3 regions of the Dyella sp. NPDC103356 genome follow, and region 2 is predicted to be linked to each of the others. Evidence: predicted binding sites of a transcription regulator. Region 2 holds the regulator's gene; each other region holds the start of a gene.
What was found. Region 2 encodes sigma-54, which starts transcription at its own class of promoters, with help from an activator protein. Its sites were predicted from a motif close to TGGCACGNGCNTTGC; they were not measured.
Positions count from the first base shown of each region.

Region 1: the regulator sigma-54 is predicted to act here: its motif matches at 3,339-3,353, upstream of ACZ6WW_RS21425 (flagellar basal body-associated FliL family protein).
Region 3: the regulator sigma-54 is predicted to act here: its motif matches at 5,590-5,604, upstream of fliE (flagellar hook-basal body complex protein FliE).

Region 1 is NZ_JBVJLZ010000012.1:45,006-50,486, forward strand. Features, by position in the region: gene fliI (flagellar protein export ATPase FliI) at 1-1,241, shown strand, start outside; gene fliJ (flagellar export protein FliJ) at 1,238-1,660, shown strand; gene ACZ6WW_RS21420 (flagellar hook-length control protein FliK) at 1,721-2,932, shown strand; gene ACZ6WW_RS21425 (flagellar basal body-associated FliL family protein) at 3,396-3,893, shown strand; gene fliM (flagellar motor switch protein FliM) at 3,907-4,923, shown strand; gene fliN (flagellar motor switch protein FliN) at 4,920-5,261, shown strand; gene ACZ6WW_RS21440 (FliO/MopB family protein) at 5,277-5,481, shown strand, end outside.
Region 2 is NZ_JBVJLZ010000011.1:52,910-60,684, forward strand. Features, by position in the region: gene ptsP (phosphoenolpyruvate--protein phosphotransferase) at 1-465, opposite strand, end outside; gene ACZ6WW_RS20620 (HPr family phosphocarrier protein) at 593-862, opposite strand; gene ACZ6WW_RS20625 (PTS sugar transporter subunit IIA) at 855-1,247, opposite strand; gene rapZ (RNase adapter RapZ) at 1,297-2,199, opposite strand; gene hprK (HPr(Ser) kinase/phosphatase) at 2,212-3,162, opposite strand; gene hpf (ribosome hibernation-promoting factor, HPF/YfiA family) at 3,373-3,696, opposite strand; gene ACZ6WW_RS20645 (RNA polymerase factor sigma-54) at 3,844-5,319, opposite strand; gene lptB (LPS export ABC transporter ATP-binding protein) at 5,490-6,209, opposite strand; gene lptA (lipopolysaccharide transport periplasmic protein LptA) at 6,213-6,845, opposite strand; gene lptC (LPS export ABC transporter periplasmic protein LptC) at 6,742-7,404, opposite strand; gene ACZ6WW_RS20665 (KdsC family phosphatase) at 7,401-7,775, opposite strand, start outside.
Region 3 is NZ_JBVJLZ010000012.1:35,499-43,273, forward strand. Features, by position in the region: gene ACZ6WW_RS21360 (flagellin N-terminal helical domain-containing protein) at 1-580, shown strand, start outside; gene fliD (flagellar filament capping protein FliD) at 779-2,272, shown strand; gene fliS (flagellar export chaperone FliS) at 2,292-2,726, shown strand; gene fliT (flagellar protein FliT) at 2,723-3,028, shown strand; gene ACZ6WW_RS21380 (PilZ domain-containing protein) at 3,129-3,683, shown strand; gene ACZ6WW_RS21385 (sigma-54 dependent transcriptional regulator) at 4,073-5,506, shown strand; gene fliE (flagellar hook-basal body complex protein FliE) at 5,645-5,977, shown strand; gene fliF (flagellar basal-body MS-ring/collar protein FliF) at 6,049-7,746, shown strand; gene fliG (flagellar motor switch protein FliG) at 7,757-7,775, shown strand, end outside.

The sequences.
Region 1 (5,481 bases), on a different contig from region 2:
TGACGCTGGAAGCCGAAGGTTGCGAAGCGCCATTGGGAGCGCGCTGCCTGGTGGCTACCGCCGATGGCACCGAGTTGGATACCGAAGTCGTCGGTTTTGCCGACGAGCGCCTGTTGTTGATGCCGGTCGCCGAAATGCATGGCGTATTGCCGAATGCGCGTGTACGACCGTGTTCGCATGCAGGCGGCTTGCCGGTGGGCGAGGCTCTTTTGGGCCGTGTCGTTGGCGCCGACGGTGCGCCGCTCGACGGTGGCGGGCCGCTGGATATCGATGAGCACGCCGCGCTCAAGCGCGATCCGATCAACCCGATGGCACGCAAGCCTATCGATACGCCGCTTGACGTGGGCGTGCGCGCGATCAACGCCTTGCTGACGGTGGGGCGAGGACAGCGTCTTGGCCTGTTCGCCGGTTCGGGCGTCGGCAAGTCGACACTGCTGGGCATGATGACTCGTTACACGAATGCCGACGTCGTGGTGGTCGGCCTGATCGGCGAGCGTGGCCGCGAAGTCAAGGAATTTGTCGAGCATACGCTGGGCGAGGAAGGTCGTGCCCGTGCGGTGATCGTTGCCGCGCCGGCCGACGCGCCGCCGCTCAAGCGTTTGCGCGGCGCACAGTACGCCACGGCTATCGCCGAGTGGTTCCGTGATCGTGGCCAGCGCGTGCTATTGCTGATGGATTCACTGACGCGTTACGCGCAGGCACAGCGTGAAATCGCCCTGGCCATCGGCGAGCCGCCGGCGACCAAGGGTTACCCGCCGTCGGTCTTTGCGATGATGCCGGCACTGGTGGAGCGCGCCGGCAACGATGCCGAAGGCCGCGGTTCGATTACCGCTTTCTACACCGTGCTGACCGAAGGCGACGACTACCGTCATGATCCGATCGCCGACGCGGCGCGCGCGATTCTCGACGGCCATATCGTGCTGTCGCGCGACCTGGCCGAAGCCGGGCACTACCCGGCCATCGATATCGAAGCGTCCATCAGCCGTGTCATGCCGGCGGTGGTCGAGCGCGAACAGATGCGCGCGGCGCAGAAATTCCGGCAGGTCTATTCGGCCTATCGCCAGCAGCGTGATTTGATCGCGGTGGGTGCGTACCAGAAGGGTTCCGATCCGCAGACCGATCGCGCTATCGCGATGTGGCCGCGGCTGCGTGACTTCCTGCAACAAGAAGTGGACGAGCCGATGCCGCTCAATTCCGCCATCGAGGCGCTGCAAGTGATCGCTCAGGAGGCCATGGCATGAAGTCCCGCGCCACCCATTTGCAACCGGCCGCCGACCAGGCGAAAGAGCGCCAGGAAAAAGCCCTGCTGCGCCTTGCCGAACAGCAGCAGAAGCTGGCCAAGGCCGAGCAGCAGCTGGGCGAACTCAAGCGTTATCGCGACGAGTACGCACTCGACAGCGGCGACCTCAACGTCACGGCCTTGCTCAACCGCCAGCGCTTTGTCGAGCGCATCGACCAGGCCATCGTGCAGCAGACCGGCGAAGTCGAACGGCAGCGCCGCCTGCTCGATCAGGCCGGCGGGCAGTGGCGTGAAGCGCATGCGCGTGAACGCGCGCTCGGCAGCGTGATCGATCACCACCGTGAGCTGGAGCGCAAGAGCGAAGAGCGCCGCGAACAATCGGAGATCGACGAGCGTATGCAGTACCGGCGCCCGCGTTAGCTCTGGCCCAATCCTTGCTGCCTGGCAGCTATGTCCCATATTCGCCAAAACGATGACGCCATGACTGCCAGCGTAGCTTCGCCCGTCGCTTCCACACCACCGCTTCCCGTGGCTTCGCCATCGCCGTCTCCGCAGCAGAGCCAGGGTGACGATCGTTTCGACAGCCAGTTGGATGCAGCCCGACGCCAGCAACAGCCGAGGCCGCACGACGATCGCCAGCCGTCCGATGACAACAGCGCACCGGTCACGCAGGGCAAGACGGCATCGACCGATGGCGACAAAAAGACCACCCGTGCGACCGACGATAAAAGCCAGGACGACGGCGACGACACCAGCCTTGCCAGTACCATGCTGCAGTTGTTGGGGCAGTCTGCGCCTCCGGCGGATTCATCGGCGGCACCTGCACAGGGCACAGCCACCGATCCGACGGCTACCAATACACCGCCCGTGGGCATGTCCGCGCTAGCTCTAGCGATGCCACAAGCGATGCCGATGACCGATGCTCAGGCCACCAAGGATCCCTCCGCCACTAGTGCGCAAGCCAAATTGGCTGGTATCCCCACCAACGTGCTACCTACGATGCCCAAGCTTGCCGATCTCGGCAAAGCGGGTGCCACCGACAGCAAGGCTGACGACAAGGCGGGCGACGACGATTGGCATCACGTTATCGCCAATGCAACGAACAAGGCGAGCACGGCCGCTGCCACCACGGCAACGAAGACTGTGCAGACCGCCGAAGCCACGCCGACCGACTTACCGCAAACCGCCACCCACAAAGACAACGACATCACCGCGATGCTCGGCCTGACGGCCGGCCCCAGCGGCATCACGCATACCGCGCAGCCGCAAGTCGTACAGATGCAGTCATCCGTCGACAGCAGCGGTTTTGCGCAGGAGCTTGGCCAGCAGGTGGCCTGGATGGGCGGGCAGGACATCAAGGAAGCCCGCATCAGGCTCAATCCGGAGTCTCTGGGCGAGCTGGAAGTGAAGGTGAGCATCGATCACAACAACCGCGTCGATGTGGCGTTCGCCGCGCAGCACCCGGCGGCGGTGACGGCTGTGCAGCAGACTCTGGGTCAGCTCGACACCATGCTGGCCGGTCACGGGCTGTCGTTGGGGCATGCCTTCGTGGGGCAGCAGCATCAAGGGTCTGATGGGTCTTCTTCGTCTTCTGGCAAGGGTTCGTTTGCTGGTAGCGACGGTGCTGATGGGGACGTCGAGGTTTCGCCGATCAGGCAGGTAGCTGTGGGATTGGTGGATATGTTTGCCTAATTTGGCCTGTCGCGACTGAAGATAGCCTCCCATAGCCTCAGTTTTTATTGTCGTCATCCCGGCGTAGGCCGGGACCCAGTGGCATCGGTTTTCAGTTTTCGCTAGAGAGATGACTTTTATAGGCTCTGGCGACAACCTATCGCAAAGCCACTGGGTTCCGGCCTGCGCCGGAATGACGAGTAGGAAGAGTTTTCGGGGTTCCCTAAAATCACATCTACAAACTCAGCAGGCACTGCCAGCTTGTAGGAGCGACTTCAGCTGCGACCAAGGCCCCGGCCCCAAACCCCAGGTCCAATTCCCGACGCCGCCGAAAAACCGTCACCACCCTTCGCGTCATCGCCACGCCACGCGTCAATAAATCTCCCCGGTCACTGCAAAACCGCACCAGATAAGCCATTCCCACACATGGCATGGCGCTTGCTAAACCCCAGGTAACAGCATCATTCCTTACTTGAGGTTATTCATGGCCAAGGCCGAAGCCCCCGTCGTCGAAGCACCCAAACCGCCGAGCAATCGCGGTTTGATCATCACCCTGGTGCTGGCGCTAGTGTTGATTTCCTGCGTCTGCGGCTACGCGCTATTCACCCTTCGCGGGCAGAGCGCCCAAGCCGAAGGCGTGGCAACGACATCGAGCAAGAAGACCCCCGAGATATACCTACCGCTGGAGCCATCGTTTGTCGTCAACTTCAAGGGCGACGAGCAGCAGACCTATCTGCAAGTAGGTGTGACCCTGATGTCGCACGACCCCGCGGCGATCGAAGCGGCAAAGAATGCCGATCCGGTGATTCGTAACGCGCTCGTGCTGCTTTTCAGCAGCCAGACCGGCGCCGATCTCAACGACGTGCAGGGCAAGCAGAAGCTGCAGGCAAAGGCGCTGGACGCCGTGCGCAAGATTCTTAACGATCGCCTCGGCCGCCCCGGCGTCGACGCGCTGTATTTCACCAGCTTTGTGATGCAGTGACGGAGAACGTCCGATGAGCGACCTGCTTTCCCAGGAAGAGATCGACGCGCTGCTCAATGGCGTGGACGGCGGCACGGTAGAGACGGGCGGCGACGAGCCTCCGCCACCCGGAACCGCGATCGATTACGACTTTACTCAGCAGGATCGTATCGTCCGCGGCCGCCTGCCGACGCTGGAAATGGTCAACGACCGCTTCGCGCGCTTTTTCCGCACCGGTGTGTTCAACGTGCTGCGCAAGGCCTGCGAGGTCTCGGTCAATGGCGTACGCATGCTCAAGTTCAACGAATACGTGCACGGCCTGGCCGTGCCGAGCAATCTGAACCTGGTACGCATCAAGCCGCTGCGCGGTACCGGCCTGATCGTGATCGAGCCGCGCCTGGTGTTTTCCACCATCGATAATTTTTTCGGTGGCGACGGTCGCTATCACGCACGCATCGAAGGTCGCGATTTTACGCCGACCGAGAATCGCGTGATCCAGATCATGTTGAACGAAGTGTTCACTGCAATGAGCGAAGCGTGGGCGCCGGTGCTTGGATTGCAGTTCGAATTCATCAATTCGGAGATCAATCCGCAGTTCGCCAACATCGTCAGCCCGACCGAAACCGTGGTGGTGTCGCGTTTCCATGTGGAGCTCGATGGCGGTGGCGGCGAGATCCATCTGACCATGCCTTATTCGATGGTCGAACCGATCCGCACCTTGCTCGATGCCGGCGTGCAGAGCGATCGCGTCGAACGTGACGATCGCTGGGCCGAAGCGCTGCACGAAGAGATCATGGATGCGGAAGTGGAGCTGAGCTCCCTGTTGTTCGAATCACAGATCAGCATCGGCGATTTTCTCAAGCTGCGTCCGGGTGACGTGATTCCGGTGCAGATGCCTGACATGTCCACGGTGTTTGCCGAGGACGTGCCGATTTTTCGCGGTCGCTACGGCCAATCCAACGGGCGCAACTCGGTGCGCTATCAGGGGCCCGCGGCCCGGCGCAGCGTGCGCCTGGTAACCGATACTTTTACGGAGACGACACCGGTATGACTCACAGCGACGCAACTCCCGCCGAACTCGGCGGCACCAATGATTTCGAAGCGATCAACCGCGTCGTGGGCGAGTCGGACGTCAACCTGGACATGATCCTGGACGTGCCGGTCACGCTGGCGATGGAGGTCGGCCGCACCCGCATCAGCATCCGCAACCTGCTGCAGCTCAATCAGGGCTCGGTGGTGGAGCTGGACCGCGCCGCGGGCGAGCCGCTGGATGTGTTCGTCAACGGCACGCTGGTCGCGCATGGCGAAGTAGTGGTGATCAACGAGAAGTTCGGCATTCGCCTGACCGACGTGATCAGCCCGTCCGAGCGCGTGCGCAAGCTGCGCTGAGTGGTGACTCCGAGCATGTTTATCGCACTTGCAGCCGCAGCCCCGATTGCCGCGGCCCCCGATGTCAACGTAGGCGCCGAGCTGCTGCGCGTCGTGCTCAGCCTCTGCGCCATTATCGCGGTCATCCTGGTCGCCGGCTGGTTTACGCGTCGCATGCAGGGCCGCACGCAGCCGGGCGGTCGCCGTATCCGCTGCCTGGAAGTCTTCTCGGTGGGTGCGC
Region 2 (7,775 bases):
GATCTTGCGCTCTTCCACGCTGGTCTGGCGCTGCAGCGCCGAGATCACGCGGTTGATGACCTGGTCGATGTCTTCCTTGCGGCTGCGCAGGTAAGGATCGTCCATCGCCTCGAAGATGGCGGCGAGGCGATCGCGTTGTTTCTTCAGCGCCGCACCGGGACGGTAATGGCCGATGCGCACGAGGTCGTCGAGCCCGCGCAGCAACTCGGGGTCGTCCAGCAGCAAGGTATGTGCGTCGATAAACTCACTGACTTCGCGTGCCAGTGCGCCGTGCAGTTTGCCGCGCAGTTCGCGCAGCTCCAGACGCGCCGTGTCGAGCGCGCGGTGCAGCTTTTCGATTTCGCTGTCGACTTCATCTTCGCCCAGCGGGCGGGTGTCGACCAGATAACGGCTCGGCTGTACCAGTCGCGCACGACCCAATGCCATGCCTCGTGATGCGGTCGTGCCAGGCAACAGATGCCTCATGCAAGCGGTCTCGATGGTGGAAGCGGTGGGGAAGAGGGCAAGCGCGGCATCAGACAACGACAGACGGCCATCAGTTGCATGCCGAATTTTTCTTGCCTGGCGTTATCACCGTTTCCCCATTCCATCCTTACGCCCCTTCGTCGAACTTTCGATCGAACAATGCGACCACCGCCTCCAATGCATTCTGTTCGTCCGGGCCGTCGGCGCGGATCGTCAGTGGTGTACCGAGGCCGGCGGCGAGCATCATCACGCCCATGATGCTTTGTGCGTTGACTTCACGGCCTCTGCTGACCAGCCACACGGTGGATTTGAAACCCTGCACCAGTTGTACCAGTTTGGCCGAGGCGCGTGCGTGCAGGCCGAGCTTGTTCGATATAACGATGTCTTTCTCAAGCATGATCGATGAAAATCCCTCCGCGGCCACCACTCGCGGCAATTTCCGCCAGCTCGTCCAGTGGTTTTTCCGCGTAATTGAGTACGCGCAGCAGCATCGGCAGATTAAGGCCGGAGACGCAACGCAAGCGAACGCCCAGCGGGCTGAGCGACAGACCGATGTTGCACGGCGTGGCGCCATACAGGTCGGCCAGAACCAGCACCCCCTCGCCTTGATCCAGTTCGCGCGCATGCCGCTCGGTGAGCGTGCGCATGACATCCGGATCGGCCTGGCCTGGAACTTCCACGGCCTGGATGTTCAACGGCAACTTGGGCAGCACGTGGTGTGCCGCCGAGATCAACGCCTGGCCTACGGCCTCGTGCGTCATCAACATCACTCCGACGCTCATGGCCGCAGTGTCCCCTGGTGGTTTTCAATGGCGTGCATGATGGTTACTACTACTCAAGCTCGCGGTGGAAGATCAGCACGTTTTCTCGTTGCGTGCGGTAATGCGCGGCCAGTTTCTCGGCCAGATACACCGACCTGTGGCGTCCCCCGGTGCATCCGATGGAGATAGTCACATAACTGCGGTCGTCCTGCTCGAATCTCGGCAGCCAATTGTCCAGCCAGCGGCTGGTATCGGCGAAATACTCACCTACCAGCGGTTGCTGGTCCAGAAATTCGCGCACCGGTGCGTCCTTGCCTGAATAGGGACGCAGACGCGCGTCCCAGTGCGGGTTGGGCAGGCAGCGCGCGTCGAAAACAAAGTCGGCGTCCGGCGGCAGGCCACGGCGATAGGCGAACGATTCGAACATCAGGGTCAGGCCCTTGGTCGCCTCGGCGTAGCCGGTGGCGATCAGGCGGCGTAGCTGATGCACGTTGAGTTCGCTCGAATCGATGACCTTTTCGGCCAGCGAAGACAGCGGACGCAGAATCCGGCGTTCTTCGGCGATCGCATCGGCCAACGACAGGCCGCGTGCCGAAAGCGGGTGCTTGCGGCGCGTTTCCGAATAGCGCTTGATCAGGATCTCGTCGCGGCAATCGATAAAGATCAGGTGCACCTGCACGCCAGCCGATGCCAGCTCGGACATCACCTCCGGCACCTGGCGGAAATCGTCACCACGGTTGCGGATATCGATGCCGACAGCGATATGTCGGCGCTGCCCACTCTTGTCGTTCTTGATGACCGTGCGCACCAGTTCGTGCAGCAGGGCGGTGGGCAGGTTGTCGACGCAATAGAACCCCAGGTCCTCCAGCGCGCGCAGGGCGACGGTCTTGCCGCCGCCGGACATGCCGGTCAGGACGATCAGGTGGGTTTCGTCAGGTTCGATACTAGGAACCAGTTGCGGGGAATCGCTCATGAAGGTTCTCTGTTACCAGGGCGGCAACCGGCGCATCTGGTGCGCCTGGCGGTCGATGAAGGTCTGTGCCGGATCGATGCCCTTGCTCTTCAATACATGGCTGCGCACAGCCGCTTCCACAAGGACCGCCAGGTTGCGACCCGGTGCCACAGGGATGGTGATCAGCGGGACCTGCACTTCCAGGATCTCGCGGCGGCCGACGTCGCCGGTCAGGCGGGTCATGCCATCGGTGTCCTCGCCGTCTCGCAACGGCTTGAGATGCACGACCAGGCGCAGATACTTCGAGGGCTTCACCGCGGTGTGGCCGAACATCTCACGTACGTTGAGAACACCCAGGCCGCGGACCTCGAGCAGATCCTGCAGCAGTTCCGGGCAGGTGCCGTCGATGACATCCGGCGCGATCAGCGTGAATTCGGTGGCATCGTCGGCCACCAGCCGATGGCCGCGGCTGATCAGTTCCAGCGCCAGTTCGCTCTTGCCCGAGCCGGACTCGCCGGTAATCAGCACGCCGATCGAAAAAACCTCGAGAAACACCCCATGCAGGGTGATGCGTGGCGCCAGCATGCGCGCCAGGTAGTACTGCATCCAGGTCAGCAGCTCGTGGCCGCGCTTGGAGCTGATCCACAGGGGCGTATTGGTTTCTTCGGCGACTTCGCGCAGATCGGAGGGGATCGCCTGATCCTTGGTCACGATGATCGCCACCGGCTGGTAAGCGGCGATCTTGTTGATCACTTCCCAGCGCTGGCGCGAATCAAGCCCATCGAGGAAGTTGAGCTCTTCCGTGCCGATGATCTGGATCTTGTTGGGGTAAATGACGTTCAGGTAGCCGATCAGCGACGGGCGCCGGCTGATGGTGACGCCGTGTTCGAGCACGCGCGCTTCCCCACGCATGCCCGACACCCAGCGCAAGGCCATGCGTTCGTGTACGCCATCGTAGAGTTGTCGAGCGGTGAGGCGGTCCAAGCGGAGTCCCTTTGGCCGCGCGAGCGGCACCTGGCGATATTGTGCCAGTTTGGATCCGTTTGTGCCCTGCAGCACAAGGACGCGCCCCCGAAAGATACCGGGTCGCGAGGCATGGGCTGGGAGAGGACCGGGTTTTGCTCCCTCTCCCCTGGCTTGCCGGGGGAGAGGGCTGGGGTGAGGGGGCTCTTGCTCTAGCCAGCCCCCGAGAGATCAACCGTACTGCCGCTCCGCGCGTACTTCACGCTGGTGCTTGTCGCAGATCTTGTCGCGGTGTTTGCGCAATTGCGCGGTGAGCTTGTCGAACAGGACATCGATGGAGGCATACATGTCCGATTCGACGGCCTCGGCGTGGAGCACGCTGCCATTTACCGACAGATTGCCTTCGGCTTTCTGCTGCAGCTTGCTGACCGAGAGAACGATATTGAGGCTCAATATCTTTTCGTCGAGGCGGGTAAGGCGGTCGAGCTTGGCGGTAGCGTGCTCGCGCAGGGCCGGGGTGACTTCGATCTGCTGACCGCTGAGTTGGAATTGCATGTTGCGCCTCCTCATGATGCTGGCCGCGTTTCGCGGCTTGGGTTGGATGCATCCTCGGGTGTCGAGGAAACACCATCAGTCATAAGCTGGGAACATTCCTGGCGCGATCAAGTTCCCGCAAGCGCGAATTTATTTCTCACGTACCGATCAATTGGCGCGTTGGCGCTCGCTCGAACTTGGTATGCGCATGGCCTCCCGATATTTGGCAACCGTGCGACGCGCCACTTGAATGCCCTTGCGGCGCAATTCTTCGGCGATCGCCTGGTCCGATAAAGGTTTGCGTGTGTCTTCCGCGTCGACGAGTTTGCGTAGCATCGCCTGGATGGCCGTGGCCGATGCGCTGCCGCCGTCTTCGGTGGAAACACCACTGGAAAAAAAGTGCTTGAGTTCGAACGTGCCGCGCGGCGTGTGAATGTATTTGCGCGTGGTCACGCGAGAAATCGTCGATTCGTGCATGCCGACTTCTTCGGCGACTTCGCGCAGCACCAGGGGGTGCATCGCTTCGGGGCCGTAGTCGAGAAAAGCGCTCTGTCGCCGCACAATGGCTTCGGCGACCTTGAGCAAGGTTTCCGCGCGCGACTCCAGGCTCTTGATCAGCCAGCGCGCTTCTTGCAGTTGCCCGCGCATCCAACTGGCGTCTTCGCCGCGGGCCTGCGCGATCATGTTGCAATAGTGCTGGTTGAGGCCCAGGCGCGGCTGGCAATCGGGATTGAGGCTCACGCGCCAACGGCCACCGTCCTTGCGTGCGTACACGTCGGGCGCAACGTATTCGACCGGTGTCGGGTCCATCGACGCGCCAGGGCGCGGATCCAGGCTGCGGATCAGCATGGACGCGGCGGAAACCTCTTCCGGCTCGGCGCGCAGACGGCGCGCCAGCTTGCTGACGTCGTTGCGCGCGAGCAATTCGAGTTCGTTGTCGACGATGCGCAGCGCCAGTTCGATATGCGGCGTGTCGGGGTCGAACTGTTCCAGCTGCACTCGCAGGCAATCGCGCAAGTCCAGGCTTGCCACACCGGTGGGATCAAAACGCTGCAGCAGGCGGCGCACGCCGTCGACTTCGTCGAGGCTTGCCTTCAAGTCGGCGGGAATGGCGGCAGCGACGGCTTCCAGGCCTTCGCTCAGGTAACCGTCCGCATTGACCGCATCGATCAGCACCGTTGCAATGGTGCGTTGACGCGGCGTCATGTGCGTCAGATTCAGCTGCCACATCAGGTGTTCGTGCAACGTTTCCGGCGCGGCGTTTTGCGGCTCGAAGCCGTCTTCGTCGCCATTGCCGTTGTTGCGGCTGGAACTGGCGCTACCGCTGCTGGAAAAGTCGATCGGCTGATCGCCGGGGCCGTCGCTCCAGTCTGGCGCTTCGGCATCATCGCCCGGGCCGCTATCGTCGCTGCTCTTGGTGCTGGATGGCACCGGTACTTCGACCGCGTTTTCGAAGCTGCCGTCTTCGGCGTTTTCGTTGTCGGTGGATTCTTCGGAGAACTCGAGCAGCGGATTGCTCTCGGCAATCTGGCGCAGCTCGGCCTCCAGCTCCAACTGCGACAGCTGCAGCAGGCGGATAGCCTGTTGAAGTTGAGGCGTGAGCGTAAGTTGCTGATTGAGGCGAAACTGCAGTCCGGTTTTCATGCCAGCCGGGAAAAGATGAACTGGGGTCATCCTAACCCCTATAAACGGGTGCGACCATAGCCCTAGTCGCCAGGGGAGGCTAGAGCGTACAGTCGAATGTGATTTGGATCAGGGTTACGTTAAAACGTCGTGTCATGGCGGCGCACCTGCAAACCGGGCAGGTATTCGGATTACAACCGGAATTCGCGGCCCAGATAGACTTCACGCACCTTCTCGTCGGCCAGGATGTGTGCCGGCGTACCACGCGATAGCACTTCGCCATCGTTGAGAATGTAGGCTCGGTCACAGATTCCGAGTGTTTCGCGAACGTTATGATCGGTGATCAGCACGCCGATACCGCGCTCTTTCAGATGACGGACGATGCGCTGGATTTCGCCTACCGAAATCGGGTCGACGCCGGCGAACGGTTCGTCGAGCAGCATGTAACGCGGCTGCGCGGCCAAGGCGCGGGCGATTTCCACGCGTCGGCGCTCGCCGCCCGACAGGCTGATGCCTTTCTGTTCGGCGATGTGCGCGATCTTCAGCTCGTCGAGCAGGCTTTCCAGCTCGGTATTGCGCTGGCGCTGATCCAGGCCTTCGCGCAATTCCAGCACCGCCATGATGTTGTCCGACACCGTCAGGCGCCGGAACACCGAGGCTTCCTGCGGGAGATAGCCGATGCCGAGCTTGGCGCGAGCATGCATCGGCAGGCCGGTGATGTCCTGTTTGTCGAGCTTGATCAAGCCCGCATCGGCCTCGATCAGGCCGACGATCATGTAGAAGCAGGTGGTTTTGCCCGCGCCGTTCGGGCCGAGCAGACCGACGACCTCGCCTTCGCGAATCGAAAAGGCAAAGTCGCGCACGACCTGGCGGGTACGGAAACTCTTTTGCAGACCTTCAGCAGAAAGCATGGATTACGGTTGTCCCTGCGGCTTGGTCGACGTGGATTGGGCAGGCGCCGGTGCCGACGCGCTGCTCGCAGGCTTGGCCGGCGGCGTCGCCGGCTTGGCGCCCTTGTCGGTGCGCGGCTTGGGTACGAAGGTCATCGCCACGCGTCCGTCGCCACCGCTCTCGCCATTCATCTGGCTGGTCTGGGTGTTGTAGGTGAGCTTGTCGCCGTGGGCTTCGCCACGGCCCTGCTGCTTGACCACGGCATTGCCGGTGAGCACGGCAATGCCGTTGATGTTGTCGTAGTCCAGCTGCGTGGCGTCACCGGTCATCAGGTTGCCCGAATCGTCGATCTGCTGGATGTGCGCGGGCGTGCCCGTCATCACCATGCGGCTGACGTTCTGGTCGCCATCGAAATAGATCTTGGCCAGATTGCCGGTGACCTTCATCGTGCCCTGGGTGATCACCACGTTCCCGGTGAGGGTGGTGATGCTGTTGGGCGCGTTGAAACCGTCGAACGAATTGGCGTGCTCGACGTTCATCGGCTTGTCGCGGTCATCCTTTCTTGCCAGCGCCGGTTGCAGCGCGAGCAGCCCCAGGAGCAGCAGGCTGTACCGGACGACTCCGCGGGCGCGGGACGAATGTGCCGTGGACGTCATTGAGGAGCTCCAGATGATTGTCGTTGAGGTTGGCACGCATGCCGATGCCGTTCATTCTACTGTCGCCCTGGGTCAACTGTGCCGGGGCGTCGGTTTGCATACGATTTTCTTTCGGCCAGGCGGTCACTTCGGACGTATGCAGATCGGCCGGCGGCGTATCGGCAAAGGCCGGGCGGTGCATATAGACCGCGCCCTGCAGCTTCAGCAGGGTGCCGGCCTTGTCGACCCAGGCATAGGTCGAATCGCCCGACCAGTCCGGCACGCCGGGCTGATTGGAAGGCAGGTCGTACTTGGGCGCGTTGATATACAACGACTCGTCGCCCTCGCGGCGCTCCAGGTGCGGCGCATTCATGCCGAAGCTCGGTTGGCCGTCCTCGTCGTAGGACCACAAGCGGAAGTTGGTCAGCACATAGCCCGAACGCGGCGGACCGACGAAGTCGCTCACCTTGGGTGAAGGCGCCAGCCACCAATACACGCCTTGCGCGGCGACGATGCCGAGCGCAAGCAGCACGATCAGCGCGGGTGTGCCGCGATCGCGCAGAAACCCCGGCAATCTCATCGCCAGCGCTCCTGTTCCGCGGCGACGCGGCCCTGGGCGAGAAGAATCAGATCGGCCACTTCGCGCGCCGCGCCCTGGCCACCGCTTCGACGGGTTTGCCAGTGGGCGCGTTCGGCTACCCAGGGATGGGCGTTGGCTACTGCCACCGCCAGGCCCGAGATGGCCATGGCAGGCAGGTCGGGCAGGTCGTCGCCGACAAAGGCGACCTGATCCGGACTCAGCTGCAGCGCATCGATCAGCTGATTCAGGCAGGCGCGCTTGTCGTTCTGGCCCTGGTAGACGTGGGCGATATCGAGCTCTTCGGCGCGCAGGGCAACCGGATGACTGATTCGCGCGGACAAAATCGCTACCTGTACACCGTTGTTTTGCAA
Region 3 (7,775 bases), on a different contig from region 2:
GGCCGTCGCCTTGACCGGCACGGCGAGCAGCCTGCAGGACGTTTCCGATGCGATCAACGCCGCCAACGTGGCAGGCACCAGTGCCGCGGTCAGCGCCGACGGCAAGAGCATCAACATCTACTCGACCGGCACGGTTTCTCTGGATGACACCGGTGCAGTCGATGCGACTGCCAAATTTACCGGCAGTATCTTCGCCGGCGCCACCTCGGTAAATGGTGCCTCCACGCTGACTACCGCGGGTACGGCCGTCACAGCCGTGGCCAGCGGTAGCCTGCAGGGCGGCGGCGTGCTGACGGTCGACGACTCCAACGCCTTGATCTCGCGCATCGACGTGGCATTGGGCACCGTGTCGACGTTGACCAGCAATCTGGGTGCGATCCAGAACCGCTTCCAGTCGACCATCTCCACGCTAAGCGCCGAGAAGGACAACCTGATCACCTCGCAGTCGACTATTCAGGATGTCGACTTCGCCATGGAAACGGCGAACCTGAGCAGGGCGCAGATTCTGCAACAGGCCGGTATCTCGGTGCTGTCGCAGGCCAATACGCAGCCGCAGCAGGTGCTGAAGCTGCTGCAGTAATCGACTCTTGAAAGTCGGCGGCGCGCAGTAAGGCGCCGTCGACTGCAGGGCCGGAGTGTGACGGTAGCGGCGACTGGCAACGTCGTCCTACTGGCAAGACGGGTTACGGGAAAAGCATGCAGATCCGTTGTTTGCTTTTCCGGTGATCGGGCCGGCATCCCGGTGAACGGGGCCATCTATCGGAACGTGAGGATTGTCATGACTACCACCAGCAGCACAGGCTCGGCGACCAGCAGCATTACGTCCTTGCTGAATGCACTTGGCGCGGGCTCTTCTTCCGGCTCGAGCGGCACGAGTGGCACCAGCGGCACGGGCAGTACCACCGGGACGGGCAGCTCCAGCGGCGGCACGCTGAGCGCAGCGGGCATCGGCTCCGGCCTGGACGTGAACGCGATCGTGACCGCCCTGGTCAACGCCAAGAAAGCGGCGTCGCAGAATCAGATCGACAACAAGACCAATCAGATCAAAGGCCAACTGACGGCGCTGAGCTCGCTCAGTTCCGCGCTCACCACGTTGCAGTCGGCGCTGGCCAAGCTCACCACGACCAGCACGTTTGCCAGCTTCAATGCCACCGCCACCGACAACACCATCGCCACGGCGACCACGTTGAGCAACGCGGTCCCGGGCAGTTACGACCTCAACGTTAGCCAGCTTGCGACCGCGCAGAAGCGCGCCAGCAGCACGCTGTCCAGTACGGCCGCAGTCGGCGAAGGTACGCTGACCATTGGCGTGGGTACCAATAGTTTCAATGTGGCGGTATCTTCCACGGCGACCCTGGCCGATATCGCCTCGTCGATCAACAAGGCCTCGAATAACCCCGGTGTCGTCGCCACCGTGATCAACGGTGTCAACGGCACCCAATTGCAGCTCAGCTCCAGCAAGACCGGTGTCGCCAACGCCTTCACCATCAGTGCCAACGCGACCAGCAGCGACGGGCTCACCGCGCTGGCGACCCAGTTGAGCACCCCGGGCAATTTCGAAGCCCAGGACGCCAAGCTCAGTCTCGACGGCATCGCTATCACCAGCGCCAGCAACAGCGTGACCGGGGCGCTCAATGGCGTGACCATTGCACTGACCAAGACTGGCGACACGAAGCTTAATGTCACTCAGGACAACACGGCTGCGCAGACCGCCGTGCAGGGGGTTGTCGACGCTTACAACGCCTATAACACGGCGGTGCAGCAGCTCGACTACGACCCCAGTACCAAGGCGATCGGCGCATTGTTCGGCGACACCACCATGACTTCGGTGGAGCGCAGCGTATCGAGCGTGCTGAGCGGGGCGGTGTCGGGTAACAGCATCGGCACCCTGGCCAATCTGGGCATTACGCGCGGTGACGACGGCACCATGACCCTCGATTCGGACAAGCTGACCGCGGCGCTGACCGCCGATCCGAATGCGGTGCAGAACCTGTTTGCCGGCACCAACGGTTACGCGACCAAGCTCAATGCCGCATTGGACACCTATACGTCCTCGACCGGCATCATCGGCACGCGTACCACCAGCCTCAATAACAACCTGACCCAGCTGGGTACCCAGCAGACCGCGCTGGATAACCGCATGGCGCAGTATCAGGACCAGTTGCAGAAGCAATACACCAACCTGGACACGTTGATGTCCTCACTCAACAACACCAGCAGTTATCTCACCACCGCCTTGGCCCAGCTGGAAAATTCCGGCAATTCCAAGTGAGTGAAAGGGGGAACGGGAAATGACGTACGGACTCATGCGCAAGGCCAGCTCGATGTACCAGCAGACCGGTGCGCGCGGTGGAGTGGAAGACGCCGATCCGCATCAGCTGACCTCGATGCTGCTCGACGGCGTGCTCGATCGGATCAACCAGGCACGCGGTCATATCCATCATAAGGACGTGGCGGCCAAGGGCGTAGCTTTCTCCAAGGCGCTGGCCATTCTGGCCGAGCTTCGCAGCAGCCTGAACCATGAGGCGGGTGGCGAATTGGCAGGGCGTCTGGGCGCTCTCTATGAATATGTCACTCGCCGCCTGCTGCATGCGCAGCTCAATAACGATCTTCGGGCGCTGGACGAAGCCGCTCGCCTGCTGATACCTATCCGCGACAGTTGGCACGCGATCCGCGAAAGCTATCTGGCTCAGCAACGCAAGGCGGCCGAAGGTGCCGGCGCATGATCGAGCAGACCCATATCCCGCTTGAGCTCGCTTACGAACTCAGTATCAAGGCACTCGAAGCCGCACGCGCGGGTGAATGGGATCGTGTGCAGGAATTGACTCCGCAGCGCGACGCGCAGCTCAGGATGGGGCATCCGCGCGATGAGCGCAGTGCCGATATCGTTCGTATCCTGATCGAGCAGAACGCGCAGCTGATGGATCTGGCCGAGCAGGCCAGGGAACTGGTCAATCAGCAGGTGCAACAACATAAATATTCCCATCGCGCGCTCAGCGCTTACATCGCGTCGTCCGAAGAGCCGTGAGTCATTCCTCTTGTTTGCGCGTGGCAGCGTGCGTAGCGACGATATCGCCGCTAGGCTTCACCCGGGCCTGATTGCCGCGCGTCATCGATAGGGGATTTCCATGCAAGACAACGACTGGCAGGTGTTTTCCGAGCGCGTTTCCTATGAAGACCGCTTGCATCTGGCATGTGTAACGCTCGACGGTGTCTGGGACGAAAAACGCCAGGCCGAAGTTCGCGAGCGCAATCTGCACGTGCTCGCGACGCTCGATTCGCTCGAGGAGCGCCGTGGCGACATCGATGAAGAAAGTCCGTTGGTGCAGGAGCTTGCGCGCATCGACAACAAGCTCAATGTATTGATGGATATCGTCACCCGCTTGTTGGTGCCCGAAAGCATATTGCCGGCACGCCAGCGCATTCGCCTGAACGCCACGGGCGCGCTCGTTTCCAGCGATCTTGTGCCGCAAGCGAACGGTCCTCTACTGCTTCGCCTGCATATCGATGCCTGCCGCGCTTTGCCGCTGGAATTGCCGGTCCGTCAACATCCTGGCGCCGATCAGGGCTCGACGTTTCTGCTGTTCGAATCGCTGGGTGAGGCAGTGAATGACGGGCTCGAGCGTTTCGTGTTTCGTCACCATCGTCGCAAAGTGGCCGAAGCGCGTCAGTCACTGACCTGACAAGAACTTCGTCACGCGCTGAATGTGATTCACTCCCGGCAACCTCATGTGATGCTCATCACACTATGAGCAGTCGGTCGAAACCAATTACGTGGCCTGCGACAAGTTCCTGACAGCCAATTTGGCTGTCCAAGTGGCCGAGTAGGCAAAAATTTTCTTAGTAAAATCATACAAATACTTGGCCTTGTAAACGTTTCCAGTGATGCGGCCGTCACGATCTAACGGCAAATCCCTATGAACTCAGGCTGGACCACGCAGTAATTTTGGCGCAGGTCTTGCCACTGCCTCCCAGTGTCGGCGACGGATAGTCGACACGGGCAAGGGGGATCGACGCGCGACAACGGATGTGGCGTGAACGATGAGTACAACAGTTGGGAACTGCAGCGATTATGGATACCGCCGACTTTCTGGTGATTGAATCCGATCAGGGGCGAGCTGACGCAGTCATGTCGGCGCTTCATTTCTTGGGCTACCGCCCGCAGCTGGACTCGGAACTGTCCGAGCAGAGGGCAGCTGAGCAGGAATGGCGGGCGGTCTACGTCGGTCACGTGGTCGACGACAACAAGCTGCAGCGGCGCCTCGGTGCGCTCGGCGGACAGGCTGGTGCGATTCCGCTATTGCTCGCATCCGATTCGCCGCAAACCATCCGCCTCGCCGGCAACGACTCGCCGTTCGCCGGTCGGGTCGAGCGGCTCGAATTTCCGCTGCGCTACGAGCAGGTCGCCGAGGCGATGCGTAGCCTGCATGCACGACAGATCAGCGCAGCCCAGGGGCGTGCCCGCTTTGTCGGCCGCTCATCGCCGATGGGGCGGGTCAATGCGTTGATCCGCCAGGTGGCTCCGTTCGATTCCAGCGTGCTGGTATTGGGCGAGTCCGGCACCGGCAAGGAAATGGTGGCGCGTACCATTCACGATTGCTCGCCGCGTCGCGATCGTCCTTTTGTGGCGATCAACTGCGGCGCGATTCCCGCCGAACTGCTCGAAAGCGAATTGTTCGGCCACGAAAAGGGTGCCTTCACCGGTGCCATCAGCACCCGCAAGGGCCGCTTCGAAATGGCCGAGGGCGGCACGCTGTTCCTCGACGAAATCGGCGACATGAGCCTGCCGATGCAGGTGAAATTGCTGCGCGTGCTGCAGGAGCGCATGTTCGAGCGTGTCGGCGGCAACAAGACCCAGCGTTGCGACGTGCGCATTATCGCCGCCACGCACCGCAACCTGGAGCAGGCGATCGCCGACGGTCGCTTCCGTGAAGATCTTTTCTACCGCCTTAGCGTGTTCCCGCTGGAGATGCCCGCCTTGCGCGAGCACCTGGACGATCTGCCGGAGCTGATCGAGGAATTCAATCAGCGCCTGTTGCGACGCGGCTTGGATGGCGTGCGCTTCAGCAATGGTGCGATGCATGCGCTGCGCAGCCATAGCTGGCCGGGCAATGTGCGCGAGCTGTCCAACCTGGTCGAACGCCTGGCCATTCTCTACCCGCATGGCGAAGTGCGCGCAGCCGACCTGCCGGAGAAGTATCGCGGCACGGTCAGCAGCGATGAAGTCGGCGGCGTGGCACTGATGTCGCTGATGGACGACCGTCATGTGATCGGCACCCCCATGGGCGCCACGCAGACCATCGACTCAGCGGTGCAGCTGCCAGAAGGCGGCCTGGATTTGAAGGATCACCTGGCGGATATCGAGATCGGGCTGATCCGTCAGGCGCTTGACGCCACCGACGGTGTGGTGGCGCACGCGGCAAAGCTGCTGCGTATGCAACGCACGACACTGGTGGAAAAACTGCGCAAGTACGGCTTGCAGCCGATGCTGTCGGTGCACGGGTAATCGCACGAGAGTGCATGTTTCTAGGGGATTTTGCGGTGTAACGGGTAAGTCGTGTGACGCATCTTCGACACGCGACGTAACACTGGCACGGCTTGTGCTTTTAACACCTGTGAACACCCATAGCGTTGGAATTTCGACATGAGCCAGATCGACGTCAATAGCCTGCTATCGCAAATGCGCCAGATGTCCACGCAGGTGCGCATGCCCGAGACGAGCTTCAGCAGCACCACGCCGGCCGCCAGCCAGGGCATGGATTTCGGCGCATTGCTCAAGCAATCGATTTCGGCCGTGGGCAATACGCAGATGCAGGCCGGCCAGATGGCGGCGAGCTTCGAACGCGGCGATCCGGGTTCGGACCTGGCGTCCACCATGGTGCAGATGCAGAAAGCCGACCTTTCCTTGCGCGCGGTCACCGCGGTGCGCAGCAAGCTGCTCGATGCCTACAAAGACATCATGAACATGTCCATGTAATCGATCCATGCAATCGCCGAACAAGAGCCGCACATCCTTCGTCAACCCAAGCTAACGATTGAGCCCAATTCATGGCCGACTCCGCCATCGCGCAACCCGCCAATAACGGCGCGCGCCTTGACCCACTCAAGCAGATCGCCCGCAGTCCGGCGACGCGCCAGCTTATGTTGCTGGTGGGCGTGGCGCTGGCGGTGGCGATCGGCGTCGGAGTCGTGCTGTGGTCGCGCGGTCCCAACTATGCGCTGCTGTATGCGGGGTTGGATTCGAAGGATGCCGCGGCAGTGACGCAGGCATTGCAGGCGGCCAACACACCTTACACATTGAGCCCGGATGGCAGTTCGATCTCCGTGCCGGCTGCGGACCTGGCTGCGGTGCGCCTGAAACTCGCCTCGCAGGGCCTGCCGCAGGGCAGTGCGGGTACCGTCATGCCGGGCGCCGATTCGCCGTTCGGTATGAGCGATCTGGCCGAACGGACGCGCTATCAGCAAATGCTCGAAACGGATCTGGGCAATACGATCGGCGGCTTGCAGTCGGTGCGTTCGGCTCGCGTGCATCTGGCCTTGCCGAAGCCGTCGGCATTCGTTCGCGACAATCGCCAAGCCAGTGCATCAGTCTTGCTTACCTTGTATCCCGGCCGCCAGCTCGACCAGAGTCAGGTCGCGGCGATCGTGCACCTGGTGGCCTCCAGCGTGCCGGAACTCGACGCGAAGCAGGTGTCGATCATCGATCAACAGGGGCAGCTGCTGACGATCAGCGATCCCGACAGCGCCAGCGCGATCGGCGATAGCCGTCTGCGCCTGGCCACGCGCCTGGAAAATACCTATGCGCAGCGCGTCGAGGATCTGCTGACACCACTGGTTGGCCCGGGCCGCGTTCGTGCCCAGGTGTCGGCGGAGATGGATTTCAGCCAGACCGAGAAAGCGACCGAAACCTACGACCACGAACATCCCGCGTTGCGCAGCGAGCAGACCAATAGCGAGCAGCGTCACGATGTCGCGCAGAACAATGGCGTGCCGGGTGCATTGAGCAACCAGCCGCCGAACACAGTGGCGCAACCGACAGCGGCGCGTCCGAATGCCGGCAAGCCCGGCGCGACCAACGCTGCAACGGCGCAAGCGAGCGCACCGAGCGAAGCTTCCAGCAGCGCAACACGCAACTACGAACTCGATCGCACGGTCAGCCATGTCAGTGATCCGGCGGGCCGTCTCGCTCGCTTGAGCATCGCGGTGCTGGTCGACAACAAGCCGGTCGGTGCGGATCCGGCCAAGAGCGTGCCGTTCACCGCGCAGGAATTGCAGCATCTGACCGATCTGACCAAGAACGCGATCGGCTTCGACGAGAAGCGCGGCGATTCGGTCAGTGTGATCAACCAGCCGTTCCATCAGAACCCGGCTGACGAGAAGCTCCCGCAGGAACCGTTCTGGCAGCGTCCGGGCATGATGGATCTGATCAAGCAGGGCGTCGGCGTGCTGATCGCTCTTATCGTCGGCTTTGTCTTCCTGCGTCCGATGCTGAAGGGCCTGCTCAAGGGGCCATCGCCGGTGATGCAGCCGGCGCTTGCCGGGCCGATTCCCACGGTGTCGGTGCGGTTGACCGATGACGACGACGACGGCGACCAGCCAGCACCGGAATCCGGGCGTAGCCGCCTGGGTTCGCCACAGGCGATGGCCTATGAACAACGCATCGGTTTGGCGCGACGGATGGTCGCCGAGAACCCCAAACAGGTGGCGCAGGTAGTGAAGAATTGGGTGGGCGAGGATGGCGGCTAATCAGACGGTGATCTCCGGCGCGCAGCGCG